2 regions of the Neisseria sp. P0006.S004 genome follow, and region 2 is predicted to be linked to the other one. Evidence: predicted binding sites of a transcription regulator. Region 2 holds the regulator's gene; the other holds the start of a gene.
What was found. The regulator sigma-54, encoded in region 2, starts transcription at its own class of promoters, with help from an activator protein. The targets are predictions, from matches to a motif close to CTGGCACGCTTCATGCTT.
Positions count from the first base shown of each region.

Region 1: the regulator sigma-54 is predicted to act here: its motif matches at 1,993-2,010, upstream of ACTHR2_RS07300 (pilin).

Region 1 is NZ_JBQCUS010000004.1:66,101-73,933, reverse strand. Features, by position in the region: gene glnD ([protein-PII] uridylyltransferase) at 1-1,383, shown strand, start outside; gene ACTHR2_RS07300 (pilin) at 2,175-2,639, shown strand; gene ACTHR2_RS07295 (pilin) at 2,732-3,205, shown strand; gene ACTHR2_RS07290 (Lrp/AsnC family transcriptional regulator) at 3,610-4,092, shown strand; gene ACTHR2_RS07285 (DUF1415 domain-containing protein) at 4,210-4,806, shown strand; gene ACTHR2_RS07280 (YbaN family protein) at 4,821-5,180, shown strand; gene ACTHR2_RS07275 (sodium:proton antiporter) at 5,620-7,038, shown strand; gene ACTHR2_RS07270 (Na(+)-translocating NADH-quinone reductase subunit A) at 7,376-7,833, shown strand, end outside.
Region 2 is NZ_JBQCUS010000002.1:377,837-385,669, forward strand. Features, by position in the region: gene ACTHR2_RS04800 (KpsF/GutQ family sugar-phosphate isomerase) at 1-94, shown strand, start outside; gene ACTHR2_RS04805 (KdsC family phosphatase) at 161-697, shown strand; gene lptC (LPS export ABC transporter periplasmic protein LptC) at 694-1,275, shown strand; gene lptA (lipopolysaccharide transport periplasmic protein LptA) at 1,256-1,786, shown strand; gene lptB (LPS export ABC transporter ATP-binding protein) at 1,857-2,591, shown strand; gene ACTHR2_RS04825 (energy transducer TonB) at 2,619-3,254, shown strand; gene rpoN (RNA polymerase factor sigma-54) at 3,413-4,768, shown strand; gene hpf (ribosome hibernation-promoting factor, HPF/YfiA family) at 4,818-5,132, shown strand; gene ACTHR2_RS04840 (AmpG family muropeptide MFS transporter) at 5,206-6,456, opposite strand; gene pgi (glucose-6-phosphate isomerase) at 6,690-7,833, opposite strand, start outside.

The DNA.
Region 1 (7,833 bases), on a different contig from region 2:
AAACACGGCACCGGCCTTACCCAAACCCTCCGTTTTCTCAACCTCTACGGCGTACTTGGCCGCTATCTCCCCGCATGGGAAAAAATCACCGGCCTGCTCCAACACGACCTCTTCCATATTTACCCCGTAGACGACCATATCCTGACCGTCGTCCGCAATATGCGCCGTCTCGCCATCGAAACCCACAGCCACGAAATGCCCGAGGCCAGCGCCATCATGCAGGCCTACCCACGACCGCATGTCCTCTACACCGCCGCCCTGCTGCACGACATCGCCAAAGGCCGTGGCGGCGATCACGCCAAAGAAGGCATCAAAGACGCACAACAATTCGCCGCCAACCACTACTACACCGAAGAAGAAAGCCACCTCCTCGCATGGCTGGTTGAAAACCACCTGCTCATGTCCACCGTTGCCCAAAAAGAAGACATCCAAGATCCCCATGTCCTCCAAGCCTTTTGCCGCCGTATTCCCACACGCGAATACCTCGACGCACTCTATCTGCTTACCATTGCCGACATCCGCGGCACCAACCCCAAACTTTGGAACACATGGCGCGCCAGCCTGCTCCAAACCCTCTACCACAGCACCGCCGCCGTTTTAAACAGCAAACACCACGATCCCGAACGCCTCCCAAACCGACGCGAACAAGCCTCGACCGATCAGCTCACACGCGCGGCCGTTCCCCTCAAAAACCAACAAAAACTCCGCCGCATCCTCGGCAGCGCATACTACGTCCGCCATCAGACACGGGAAATCCTCTGGCACACCGCAAACCTCGCCTACGACACCCAAAGTCCGGCCGTCCGCAGCCGCATCCTTCCCCAAAGCAACAGCCTTCAAGTCATGGTGTTCATGCCCAATGGCGACCGCCTCTTCGCACGCCTCTGCCGCATCTTCAGCAGCCACCGCTTCGACATCCAAGCCGCCCGCGCCTTCATTACCGAGCACGACTACATCCTCGACACCTTTATCCTGCAACTTCCCGACAATCTCCCGCCCGAAGAATATCCCGACCGCCAAAGCGCACTCGAAGCCGAACTCAACAGCTTCATCCACGGCAACACCACCGTCCAAAAACAAAGCGGCCGCCCGCACATCAGCCGCCGCATCCGCCACATCCCCATCCCTCCTACCGTAATCATCACCCCCGAAGAAGATTATCCCGGCTGGCACACCATAGACATCACCGCCGTCAACCGCCCCCACCTTCTCGCCGACATCGCCGAGACCTTCTTCGCACACAACATCAGCCTGCGCTACGCCAAAATCACCACCTTGGATCAGCGCATTGAGGACAGCTTCATCACCTACAGCCCATCCCTACAAGACCCGCAAACCCAAAACACCCTAAAACAGGCATTGATCGAAGTCTTGACTCCATAAAGGCCGTCTGAACATCTTAAAAACATAGGGTGAGCATTTTTTACTCACCCTAATCACATCCAAATATATAAACATCCTGAATATACCCTTCTCAAACACTCAAGAAATCCAAAGCCTTAAAATTCGAAACCAAAACTTCCTTCTGACATAAAACTACATTCAAAAATCATAACCCATATGAATATAATTCTAATAAAAATTTTCATTCACCTATTACACCAAACCCTCTTTAAAAATCCTTCCTTCCAAATCTTTTCCTCATCCATATTCAAACAAAATACGCATACAAAATAAAACCTATAAAAAACAAAAAAATAAAATCACAAAATATTAAACTCACCGATTAATCCAAAAAATCACCGCCTATCTAAACCAATTAACATATTATTGAACAAGCTTAATTTCTGACAAAAAACGTCACACACCCAAACTTGCCTCCTTTCCCTGTCACAAAAAACACAAAACTGACAAAAAACGTCAACCACCCAAATTCCCTAAAATCCTGAAACTTTCAAACAAAACCTCATAAAACTTAAAAATTAAAAAATAATCCCAATAAAAACAATAAACAAAAAATAAAAAATAAATTTTTTAATCAGTTTTGCGCACTTGGCACACCGACTGCTTGAAACAACACGTCCGATAAGGCCCAAGCCTCAAAGCAGCAAGCCCGACGGAAGCTGTATATTCCTTCTTACTTTATGGTTTACTCATAATACAAAGTGCCAAGCACATTACGGACTTTTTACTTAAACATAATTATTCACACTTTCAAACTGGAGTTTTAATCAATGAAAGCAATCCAAAAAGGTTTCACCCTGATCGAATTGATGATCGTAATCGCCATCTTGGGCATCTTGGCCGTAATCGCTCTGCCTGCATACCAAGACTACACCATCCGCGCCAAAGTATCTGAAGGCTTGGGTCTCGCAGCTCCTGCAAAATTAGCTGTGGTTGAAACTGCCGCAGCACTCGGTGGTTTGGATAAAGTTAATGCTAATAATGCTGATAATAGTGGTTATAAATTCGTAGAAACCAAGTACGTTAAAAGCATTACTATTGGAGAGAAGGGTGTAATTAAAGTTATAACTAAAGATACTGGAGCAAAAGAAAATCCTGAATTTACTCTGACCCCAAGCCAAGCTTCAGGTAATATTGAAGCACCAATCGAGTGGGCATGCACTAAAGATAAAGGTGAAGAGAAACATTTGCCTGCTAACTGCCGAACTGCTACTCCTGCTCCTAAGAAGCCATAATTTTTACATAAACAGCACATTTCAGATAAAAGCAAATCCCATAAGGCATTTATGGGATTTGCTTTATAAAAATAAGAAAACGATACGCTCAAATGAATACCCCATTTCAAGCCCAAAAAGGTTTTACCCTGATTGAGCTGATGATAGTGATCGCCATCCTCGGTATTCTGGTTGTTGTCGCCGTGCCTACCTATCAAAACTATATCGGCAGGGCGCAAGCCTCTGAAGCACTATACCTTGCCGATGACCTGAAAACCGAAATCAGCATTGCCTCAGCGGTAAATAACCGCCTGCCCAATGCAGAGGATGTCAGCAAACAAGGCGCAATCGGCGTTACCGCTCAACGCATCGGCGGCACATACATCCAAAACGGTGGCGTAACTGTAGAAGCAGATACAGGAAAAATCAGCATTCCTTTCGATAAAGGCCAAAACAAAGGCAAAGTCCTGACCCTGACCCCTTATCGAATTAATAACGATTCGACTTGGTTGCTCAACTGGCAATGCGGCGGAACACTGGATCCGATGATGGTTCCCGCCATGTGCCGTGACAACTCACACGGATAACGGCCAAGCCATACACCTTAAGAAAAACACAAAAATACATTGCGAAGAAAACACCCCAAACAAAGCCAAATACAAACGCGGAAAACGAATCAAAGCAAAAGAACAAAACTCTCCAAAACAAGGTCATTAAGAGCCTGAATAAACACATTACGAAAATAAATGCCGTCTGAAATTCATTTTCAGACGGCCTCTTTATATTTAATCCTAATCCGACAGGAAAGTTTTAACCTGATTGGTTCAGACGGCCTTCATCTTTTCACCACTACATAAAACAAATTCGCAACACTCCTGATAAGACAATTTGTCGCCCATCTGAACTCAATATATAATTTAACCATACAAGTCTTTATTTTTAAGCATTTTTCATTTTCAAAACATACATTGTATACACTGGGAGAACCATCATGCCTCATCTGAACTTGGATAAAACGGATTTAAAGATTCTGCAGGTTTTGCAGGAAAATGGGCGGTTGAGCAATGTTGAGCTTTCTGAAAAGGTAGCGCTCTCCCCTTCTCCCTGCCTACGCCGTCTCAAACAGCTTGAAGATGCGGGCATCATTCAAAAATACGCCGCCCAGCTTTCTCCCGTATCTTTGGGCTTGGGTTTGCAGGCTTTTATCCGTGTATCGATTAGCAAGGCAAAAGATGCGCGCGAGGATTTTTCCGAATCTGTCCGCGCTTGGCCGGAAGTATTGAGCTGCTTTGCATTAACGGGTGAAACCGACTATCTGCTCCATGCCTTTTTTACCGATATGAACGCGTTTTCCCATTTTGTTTTGGACACGCTGCTTTCGCACCACGGCGTGCAAGATGCGCAATCGAGTTTTGTGTTGAAAGAAATTAAAAACACGACCGCTCTGCCTTTGGTTCATTTGGTTCAGGATTAATGATTTGAAACTGATAAAGGCCGTCTGTTGTTCAGACGGCCTTTTAAATTCCAATGGTTTGCTTTCATGTCCATACACTTGTATACTTTTTAAGAATAATTCACATAAGCTTTTACTATGACAGACACCACCCATCTCGATATCGATACTGTTTCAGAACATACCAAACAATGGCTGGAAAAAGCCGTTATCGGCCTGAATCTCTGCCCGTTTGCCAAAGCGCCGCACGTTAAAAACCTGGTTCGCGTCGTTGTCAGCGAAGCCCGTCATTTGGACGGTTTCCTTGAGGACTTGGATCGTGAATTGCAGCTTCTGGGCAATACGCCCACTTCGGAATTGGAAACCACTTTACTGCTTCATCCGACGCTATTCCCTGATTTTGAAACCTTCAACCAAATGCTGGAGATTGCCGACGATGCCGTTGTAGAAAACGAATTGGAAGGCATTGTCCAAATTGCGCCGTTCCATCCCAATTTCCAATTTGAAGGCACTGAGGCCGACGACATCAGCAACTACACCAATCGTTCGCCCTATCCGACTTTGCACTTGATTCGTGAAGACAGTATTGCCAAAGCGGCTGAAGCATTTCCCGATGCCTCGGCAATTTTTGACCGCAATATCGCGCTGCTGGAAAAAATGGGGCACGAAGGCTGGAATAAATTAGACATTCCGCGTTGTCCATTTCCACATCACAAGCCGTCTGAAAACAAATAATTGGTGATGGGAAGATGGTTCGCTATTTATTGATTTTTTGCGGCGCATTGTCGCTCGTCTTGGGCATTATCGGCATTTTCCTGCCATTGCTGCCGACTACACCTTTCATTTTATTGACCGCCGCCTGCTGGGCAAAGGCTTCGCCGCGCTTTCACAATTGGCTCTATCATCACCGCTATTTCGGCCCCATCATACAAAACTGGGAAAACAACGGCGCCGTGCCGCGCAAGGCAAAATTCTTCGCCATTAGCATGATGACTGTTTCTTGCCTGTTTATGTTTTGGCAATTTCCGGAACGCTGGTGGATTGGTGCCGTATCATCAATCTTCTGCAGCTGCGTGGCCGTGTGGATGTGGCTGCGGCCAGAAGCATAAATAAAACAGGTAGGCATTTTTGCTTACCTGTTTTTGTTTTTATACCCAATTTATCCGTCAAAACAATCAGTAACACCTAAATTACCCTATTCAACCCTCATTTTCAGACGGCCTCCATTTATTCAATCAAATGTAAATTTTAGCTAAAATTAATTCAAAGTATTTTTTCGATAGCATTATTTCCGATATTTCAAACTCCTGTTTCAAAACCATTTTTTTACTACCTCCAACTACTCTACTCATTTTGATTCCTTTATTTGTATCAACATTTCTTTTGATTCCAACACCCTAAACCGTCCCTTAACACTTGCTTTGCGTTATACTTTCCCCTGACACAACCGCGCAGTTCGTCTGGATATTTTCAGACGGCCTGAATATTTCACCGCCGTGCTTTCTCGACGAAGTTTCTAACGGCGCAACAGAATAAAAAGGAAATACTATGCGCTCTCTCTCATTTTTACTGCTTCTTGCCGCCTTTCCTGCTGCGGCATCCGATTTTGACGGCTCATCCGCAAGCCTGCTTTGGGGTCTGCCGTTTGCACTGATTCTCTTATCCATTGCACTTGGACCTCTGTTTTTCTCCCGTATTTGGCACCACCACTTTGGCAAAATTACAGCGTTTTGGACGCTGCTGTTTTTGACGCCGTTTATCGTAACCTTTGGTTTCGGAGCTGGCGTACATACCGTTGCCCATGCGTTGGTTGAAGAATATATCCCCTTTATCCTGCTGCTTTTGGCGCTCTATACCATTTCAGGCGGTATTTTTGTCAGCGGCGATTTGCACGGCTCGCCTAAATTGAACACAACCCTGTTGGCAGTCGGTACGGCTTTGTCTTCCATCATGGGGACGACAGGCGCGGCAATGTTGATGATTCGTCCGCTTTTGAAAGCCAATCATAAACGCCATTACCGCGTTCACATTGTGATTTTCTTCATTTTCTTGGTAGCGAATATCGGCGGCGGTCTGACTCCTTTAGGCGACCCTCCTCTGTTCTTAGGATTCCTGAAAGGCGTAGATTTCATGTGGACGGTCAAACACATGCTGATGCCTGTATTGATTAGTTCTGTGGTTTTGCTGGCCGTTTTCTACATCATCGACAGCCGACACTTCAACCGCGAACAAAGCGAACACCTTGCTCCCGCTCCTTCCGATAAAGAAGAAAAAGTCAAAATTTACGGCAAATGGAATTTCCTGTTACTGGCCGGTGTTGTCGGCGCGGTTTTGCTATCCGGTTTGTGGAAACCAAATCATCCGGGCTTTGAAATCTTGGACAGCCATTATGCCTTGCAAAACCTGATGCGCGATGGCATTTTGCTGGCTTTGACCGCCGTATCTTGGATTATCACGCCCAAACAGGTCCGCGCAGGCAATGAGTTCAACTTCGAGCCGATTGCCGAAGTGGGCAAACTGTTTTTGGGTATTTTCATTACCATTTCGCCTGTTTTGGCGATTTTGAAAGCCGGCGAAACAGGTGCATTGGCTTCCGTTGTTTCTTTGGTTCACGACGCAGCAGGCAATCCGATTAATGTGATGTATTTCTGGATGAGCGGCATTTTGTCGGCATTCTTGGATAACGCGCCGACTTATTTGGTGTTCTTCAATATGGCCGGTGGCGATGCCCAAGCCTTGATGACAGGCCACCTGTTCCATTCATTGCTGGCAGTATCCATGGGTTCCGTATTTATGGGCGCGCTCACTTATATCGGTAATGCGCCGAACTTCATGGTCAAAGCCATTGCCGAACAACGCGGCGTACCAATGCCTTCCTTCTTCGGCTATATGGCATGGTCGGTGATTGTATTGGTACCGCTGTTTGCCCTGCATACGATGATTTTCTTCGTTTGGCAGCTCTTTTAAACTTAGAGGCCGTCTGAAATTCAGACGGCCTTTTATTTTCAGCTATACCATCAAATATAGCGTTTAAATATCAATCAATTAAAAATTATTTCCCTTAACACTCGATTACACATCCCTACTTTTTTCCCACTTTTCCCGTAAAAATAAGCGTAAAACTGACATAAAGCAGCCTATACCTGATAAAATCTAAAGCTTTGTTGTTTGCGTTTATTCGTTGTTTTTATAGCAAACCTCTGCTTTTTTCAGACAGCCCATCCTTTGTTTCAAAGCATTACATGCCGTCTGAAAAAACAATCCGACATCCGAATCTCAACCCACCAAAAAGTAACGCATCCTTATGATTAAGATAAAAAAAGGCTTAGACCTGCCTATCGCAGGCAGACCGGAGCAAGTCATTTATGACGGCCCGGCCATTACCGAAGTCGCGTTGCTTGGCGAAGAATATGTCGGCATGCGCCCCTCGATGAAAATCAAGGAAGGCGAAGCCGTCAAAAAAGGCCAAGTGCTGTTTGAAGACAAAAAGAATCCGGGCGTAGTATTTACTGCTCCGGCTTCAGGCAAAATCGCTGCGATTCACCGTGGCGAAAAGCGCGTACTTCAGTCAGTCGTGATTGCCGTAGAAGGCAACGACGAAATCGAGTTCGAACGCTACGCACCTGAAGCGCTGGCAAAATTGAGCAGCGAAGAAGTGCGACGCAACCTGATCCAATCCGGTTTGTGGACTGCGCTGCGCACCCGTCCGTTCAGCAAAATCCCTGCCGTCGATGCCGAGCCGTTCGCCATCTTCGTCAATGC
Region 2 (7,833 bases):
CGGCCATGTGAACGGTTTGCTGGTGGTCAAAGAAAACGGCGTGCTGATTGGCGCGCTGAACATGCATGATTTATTGATGGCACGAATTGTCTGAATCGACGGTAAAAACGTTTTCAGACGGCCTTATGCTAGAATAGGCCGTCTGAAATAAGGAAACCTTATGCAAAACCTCTCTTCCGACCTGCAACAACGCGCTTTAGGTATCAAACTGCTGATACTGGATGTAGACGGCGTTTTGACCGACGGCCGCATTTTTATCCGCGACAACGGCGAAGAAATCAAATCGTTCCACACTTTGGACGGACACGGTTTGAAAATGCTTCAGGCCAGCGGTGTGCAAACTGCAATTATTACCGGCCGCGATGCGCCTTCCGTCGGTATCCGCGTGAAGCAGCTCGGTATCAACTATTACTTCAAAGGCATTCACGACAAACGTGCCGCCTACGCCCAATTACGCGAACAGGCCGGTGTGGAGGAGCATGAGTGCGCCTTTGTCGGCGATGATGTTGTCGATTTGCCCGTGATGGTGCGTTGCGGATTGGCGGTCGCCGTCCCTGAAGCGCATTGGTTTACTTTGCAATACGCCCATTATGTAACCCGACGTTCCGGCGGCGCAGGCGCGGTGCGTGAAGTGTGCGATTTGATTATGCAGGCGCAAGGTACGCTTGAACCTGCTTTGAAAGAGTATGTACGATGAAAATCAGATGGCGTTACGGAATCGCTTTTCCGCTGGTGTTGGCCGTTTCACTCGGCGCACTGGCGGCGTGGCTCGGCCGCATCAGCGAAGTGCAGGTCGAAGAAGTCGTCCTCAATCCGAATGAGCCGCAATATTCGATGAAAGGCATCAACGGCAAACGTTTTGACCAAGAAGGCCGTCTGAAAGAAAACCTGAGCGCGGTCGATGCCGTTCAATATCCGAATAGCGCGGATGTGCATTTGAACAAACCGCATCTTTCGTTTTACCGCGACGGCAGCCTGCTGTACGAAGTCGGCAGCGACAAGGCCGCGTACAATATTCAAAACAAAAAAGTCGTTTTTGAACAGAATGTTGTCTTAAACAAAGCGGCAGATGCCAAGCGTTTGGCCGGCATCGTCAAAACCGAACGCTTGAATGTCGATACCGAGGCGCAATACGCCCATACCGACAGCCCTGTTACTTTCCAATACGGACAGTCTAGCGGTCAGGCAAACGGCATGACTTATGATCACAAAACCGGTTTGCTGAATTTCCCTTCCAAAGTGAAAGCCACAATTTATGATACAAAAAATTTGTAAAACCTTAGCTCTTGTTGCCGTTTTTGCCGCCAGCCCGGCCTTTGCCCTGCAAAGCGACAGCAAGCAGCCGATTCAAATCGAAGCCGACCAAGGCTCGCTTGACCAAAACAACCAAAGCACCACCTTTTCCGGCAACGTCATCATCAAACAAGGCACGCTCAATATCCGTGCCGGCAGCGTAACCGTTTCGCGCAACGACAAAAGCGAGCAGTTGATGAAAGCCACCGGTTCGCCCGTCAAATTCAGCCAAGAGTTGGACGGCGGCAAAGGCGTGGTCAACGGCCAAGCCAATACTGTAACGTATTCTTCCGCAGCCAACCTGGTTACCCTGACCGGCAATGCCAAAGTACAGCGCGGCGGCGATGTGGCCGAAGGTGCGGTCATTACCTACAACACCAAAACCGAGGTTTACACCATCAACGGCAGCGCCAAATCCGGTGTGAAATCCGCCGCCAAATCCGGCCGAGTCAGCGTTGTCATCCAGCCGTCCAGCACGCAGAAAAACAAATAAGAAAACACACAAAAAGGCCGTCTGAAAAAGGTTCAGACGGCCTGAGGTCAATATCGAAAGTCAACAGAATATGAGCGCAAACAACAGCCGTCTTGTGGTTCAAAACCTGCAAAAAAGTTTCAAAAAACGCCAAGTCGTCAAAAGCTTCTCCCTTGAAATCGAAAGCGGCGAAGTCATCGGCCTGCTCGGCCCCAACGGCGCAGGTAAGACCACCAGCTTTTACATGATTGTCGGCCTGATTGCCGCCGATGCAGGCAGCGTGATGCTGGACGGACAAGAATTGCGCCACCTGCCCATTCACGAGCGCGCCCGCCTCGGCGTCGGCTATCTGCCGCAGGAAGCCTCGATTTTCCGCAAAATGACTGTGGAACAAAATATCCGCGCTATTTTGGAAATCAGCATGAAGGACAAAAGCCGCATCGATGCCGAACTGGAAAAACTGTTGGCCGATTTGAACATCGAACGCCTGCGCAACAACCCTGCTCCGTCCTTGTCCGGTGGCGAACGCCGCCGTGTCGAAATCGCACGCGTGCTGGCCATGCAGCCGCGTTTCATTTTGTTGGACGAACCTTTTGCCGGCGTTGACCCGATTGCCGTCATCGATATTCAGAAAATCATCGAGTTCCTCAAATCACGCGGTATCGGCGTATTGATTACCGACCACAACGTGCGCGAAACCCTCAGTATCTGCGACCGTGCCTACATCATCAGCGACGGTACGGTATTGGCTTCAGGCAAGCCGGATGATTTGGTCAACAATGAACAAGTCCGTTCGGTTTACTTGGGTGAAAATTTCAAATATTGAGTTTAGGCCGTCTGAAAAGGTGCATCTGTGTTGAAACGAATTTTTTTGTCTTCCTTTGCCGTTTTGGCAGCTACCACTGTGCATGCCATGCCCGAACAGTCATGGCAGGATATGGGTGTGCGCCAAGGCGTGATAGATAAAAATGGCAAGCCGATAACCGGTATCGTAACGGCGACAGCTATCGTGGATAAAGAAGGTAAGCTGGGAAAAAGCCTCCATTGGGAAGTGGATGCGCTGGAATTGTTGAAACTTGCTCAAGAAGTAGGTTTGCCAAAACAAGTCGAGCCTTATAAAGAGTGTACTTATAATCAGAAAACCCAACAAACGGATTGTAAGACACTGGAAAGCCTTAAAAAATTCAGATTCTTTTATACTGTGCCAAATGGATTCAAAGAAGAGATAAAGACGAAACCTGTCCAAGTTGCTTCCCCACCTTATCCACAGCTTTCTACAGAGAATGGCGAGGAAGGGACTGTGGTATTAAATGTCTTTATCAATATAGATGGCAAAGCATTTGTATGGGTAAAAAAGAGCAGTGGATACTCGCGTTTAGATGCTGCAGGACGAAAAGCGGTTTTGCAGACAAAATTTCAACCCGCTACCTATCGCGGGAAGCCTGTTGCCATGTTTTTTACTCGACGTATTGCGTTTATTTTAAATTAGAAAATATCTCTACTGTCGAATAATTCATTTATCGGTTGATAAAAGAATAATATATTGAAATAATCATCCAATATATAAACAATATATCCGATACTTTCAGACGGCCCATCAGATACAGGCCGTCTGAAATCCATAAAGCACATTTACTATCAAACATTATGTCTTCACTCGTCCTTAAACTCAAACAGACCCAGCAGCTCAACCAGCGGCTGCAGCAGTCTTTGCGCATCTTGCAGATGTCGGGTCTTGAGCTTGAGCGCGAAGTGGAAGACTGGTTGTCAGACAATCCTCTGCTTGAGCGTCCGGAAACCGATGAGTTTGCCGATAGCGGGCTCAACCGTGCGGTAACCATGCCGCGCGCAGGTCAGCAGTTGAGTGGCGACGATGCCGAAGATATTTGGAGCAACATCGCCGAAGAAGAGGATTTCAAACACTATTTGCATGCCCAAGTGTGCGAGCATCCGCTCTCGCAAGTGGAAGCGGCCTATGTTCACGTCTTGATTGATTTTTTGGACGAACAAGGCTACCTCACCGACAGCCTCGAAGAAATTATCGACCACACGCCGTTGGAATGGATGCTGGACGAAGAAGCCCTGCAAAACGCGCTGGATGTATTGCAAACCTTTGAGCCGCCCGGCGTGGCGGCGGCGGATTTGACCGAGTCGCTTATGTTGCAATTAATGCGTTTGCCGGCTTCTCCTGCCCGACAAATGGCCGCGCATTTGGTGCAAAGTTCGCTTCAAGACTTAGGCAAAAACCGCAAACAAAACGTTCTGCGTTTCCGCAAACTTTATCCCGATACCGACAGCAAAACCATAGAAGCCGCGCTCGATATGATTGCCGGGCTCAATCCCTATCCAGCCTACGGCTTCGCCTCTGCCACGCCTACGCCTTATATTCAGCCTGACGTTTGGGTCAAAGAGGGCAAGGACGGCTGGGAAGTCATCAGCAACGAAGCGGCTTGGCCGAAGCTGCAGCTCAATCAGGAATATTGCGACCTGATGAAATCAGAGGAAGAGGGCGCACCGGAGTGGAAGGAAAAAATCAACGAAGCCAAGCAGCGCATTGATTCTTTGGAGCTGCGTAAAAGCACTGTCCTCCGCCTTGCCGAGTATATCGTCAAAAATCAGGAAGATTTTTTCATCTTCGGAGAAATCGGCCTGTCTCCCATGCTGATGAAAGATGCCGCCGCCGAATTGGGTTTGGCGGAAAGTACCATCTCGCGTGCCGCCAATCAGAAATATTTGTCTTGCCCGCGCGGCCTGTTTGCGTTACGCTATTTCTTCACACAGGCAGTCAATGCCGATGATGATGGCGAAGGGTTCAGCCAAGGCGCAATCAAAGCCGTATTGAGCCAGTTGATTGAAAGTGAAGACAGCAGCAAACCCTATTCGGACGAGACCCTCGTCAAATTATTAAAACAACGCGGCATTGAAATTGCCAGACGTACAGTTGCTAAATATAGAGAATCATTAGACATCCCACCGGCACACAAACGAAAATTTACCGAGTAGATATATTCCGATCCGTTTTGACGGACTAACCAACCGAAGGAGCTGTATCATGAATCTGAAAATCACCGGTCTGAATTTTGATGTTACCGAAGCCATCAAAAACTACGTTTCCGACAAGTTGGCACGAATCAGTCGCCACGCCGACAACATCATTTCCGTGACCATCACGCTCTCGGTGGAAAAAGTCAGCCAGAAAGCCGAAGCCGATGTGCATTTGGCAGGCAAAGATTTGCACGTTGAAGCGATTGAACAGGATATGTATGCCGCGATTGATGTTTTGATGGACAAACTCGACCGCGCTGTTTTGAAACATAAAGAAAAAAGCGGCGATGTCCGCAGTACTGTCAAACCTGCTGCCGAATAAAGTTTTTGTATGATAAAGGCCGTCTGAATATTCAGACGGCCTTTTGTTTTGCTAGATGTTTTAGACTGGCAATCTAGTTACTCACTTTTTCACCATTCCACGGTGCCACTTTAAACAGCAGCAACATGCCCGGTATGCCCAAAGCGAAACACAGCCAGTAGAAATTGAAGTAGCCCATCGCTTCAATCAGATAGCCTGCCGAAGCATTGATAAATGTACGTGGAACGGCTGACAGGCTGGTAAAGAGGGCTAATTGTGTGGCCGTAAATGCAGGATTGGTTTCACGAGCCATGTAGGCAACAAACGCCGCTGTACCCAGACCTACGCCCGCTGCTTCTGCCCCAATCACGGCCGCAAGCATCATTTGCTCTGTCAGTGTGATGGTTTCAAACTTGCCAAAATTTGCCAACCAAGCAAAGCCTAGAATAGTAACCCATTGCGCCACGCCGAAAATCCACAAAGCTCTATTGATACCGAGCTTTATCATCCAAATACCGCCTACAATACCGGCAATGACAGCAGGCCATAAACCGGCATTTTTGGCGATGAGGCCGATGTCGGTTTTGCTGAAGCCTATGTCCAGATAAAAAGGTGTAGCCAAAGAAGTGGCCATGCTGTCGCCCAGTTTGTAGAGAAAGATAAACAGCAATACCAATATGGCCTGTTTGATTCCTTTGCGGGAGAAGAACTCACTGAAAGGGTCAGAGACTGTTTGGGCAAATGTACGCGACACAGATGGTGGAATGTCAGGCTCTTTAGCTAAAAACAAGGTCATCAGCAGACCGGGCAGCATAAATAGTGCAGTAATGATGAATACGTTGTGCCAAGGCATCAAGTCGGCCAAAATCAAGCTGAGCGATCCGGGTACCAAAGCGGCGATACGGTAGGCGTTGACGTGGATAGAGTTGCCTAAGCCTAATTCTTCATCTGACAAAATTTCGCGGCGAAATGCATCCAATACAATATCTTGGCTGGCAGAGAAAAAAGCGACCACCAACGATAAGCCCATAATTACATATAAATGCTGAGCAGGATTTAGGAAGGCATAAATGAGCAAGGTCAGCAGCAAACCAATTTGCGTAACCAGCATCCAACCGCGTCGCCGTCCTAAAAAAGGTAATCTGACCAAATCAATGACGGGAGACCAGATAAATTTCCAAGTGAAAGGCAGCCCGATAAGTGCCATCAGGCCGATGGTTTTCAAATCGACATGTTCGCTGCGCAACCATGCCGGAATCAGGTTGATCAGAAAATAAAGCGGCAACCCCGAAGTGAAGCCTGTGAAAATGCAGATCAGCATTTTGCGCGAGAAAATTCGCTGCATAGTGCTGGTTTGGGGTGCGTTGGTCATAGTGGAATCAATAAAAAAGAAAAGGGATATTGTAGCAAAGATGGGGGATATGGCGAATGAACTTCTGCTATCTTTATTGAATAATAAAAGGCCGTCTGAAACTTTGACAAATTAAGTTTCAGACGGCCTTTTGTTGGAACAAGCCGATAGGTTTTTGAAATGTCCGTAAGACAGGCAGATATGTTTGTTTTACGGATATTTTATTTTCAGACGGCCTTCGATGCTGCGTTGCAGTTGCGGTAGAAGGCAATCAGACCGTTGGTGGAGCTGTCGTGTGCCGGGGTGCCGCGTTCGAGTTCGGGTTCGATGGTTTTGGCCAGCTCTTTACCGTATTCCACGCCCCATTGGTCGAAGGGGTTGATACGCCAAATTACGCCCTGAACGAAGGTGCGGTGTTCGTAGGCTGCCATCAGCATGCCGAGGTTGAAAGGTGTCAGGCTGTCGATGAGCAAGCTGTTACTCGGACGGTTGCCGGGGAATTCTTTTTGCGGCGCAAGACGGTCGCGTTCGTCTTGGGGCAGTGCGGCCAATTCGACTTGTACTTCGTCTAAGGTCTTGCCTTTCATCAGCGCTTCGGCTTGGGCGAAGGCATTGGCAACAGTAAAGCGGTGTTGGCGGTGGTTGCCGTAGATTGTGGTCATGGGGACGATGAAATCAACGGGAATCAGACGCGTACCTTGGTGCAGAAGCTGGAAGTAGGCATGTTGGCAGTTGACGCCTTCATCGCCGAAGACAATGCCGCCGGTGGTGCAGGAAACGGGTTGGCCGTCTGAAGTACGCTGTTTGCCGAGGCTTTCCATATCGAGCTGGTTGAGCCATGGGGTAAAGAGGCGCATATTGTGGCTGTATGGGACAACGGTTTGGCCGTCTGAATGTTGGAAGTTGTTGTACCAAACATTGATGAGTGCCATCAGGACGGGAATGTTGCGGCGGAATGGGGCCTCGAAGAAATGGGTGTCCATCGCGTGTGCACCGGCCAGCATTTTGCGGAATGCTTTTTCGCCGACTGCAACCATCAGCGGCAGGCCGATAGGCGACCAGACGGAATAGCGGCCGCCGACCCAGTCGGACATAGCAAAGACTTTGTCGGGGGAGATACCGAAATTTTGGGCTACGGCCACATCGGCGGAAATGGCGCAGAAGTGGCGGTAGATGCCGGAATCAGGCAAACCTGCATCACGGTACCAAGTACGCGCCGCATAGGCATTGAGCAGGGTTTCCGGTGTGCGGAATGATTTACTGGCAATGCTGAATACGGTGGTTTCGGGGTTGAGACCGAGAAGGGTTTGGGTCAGGTCGGCATCATCGGAGTTGCTGACAAAGTGGACGCGGATGTTCTGCCAATAGGGT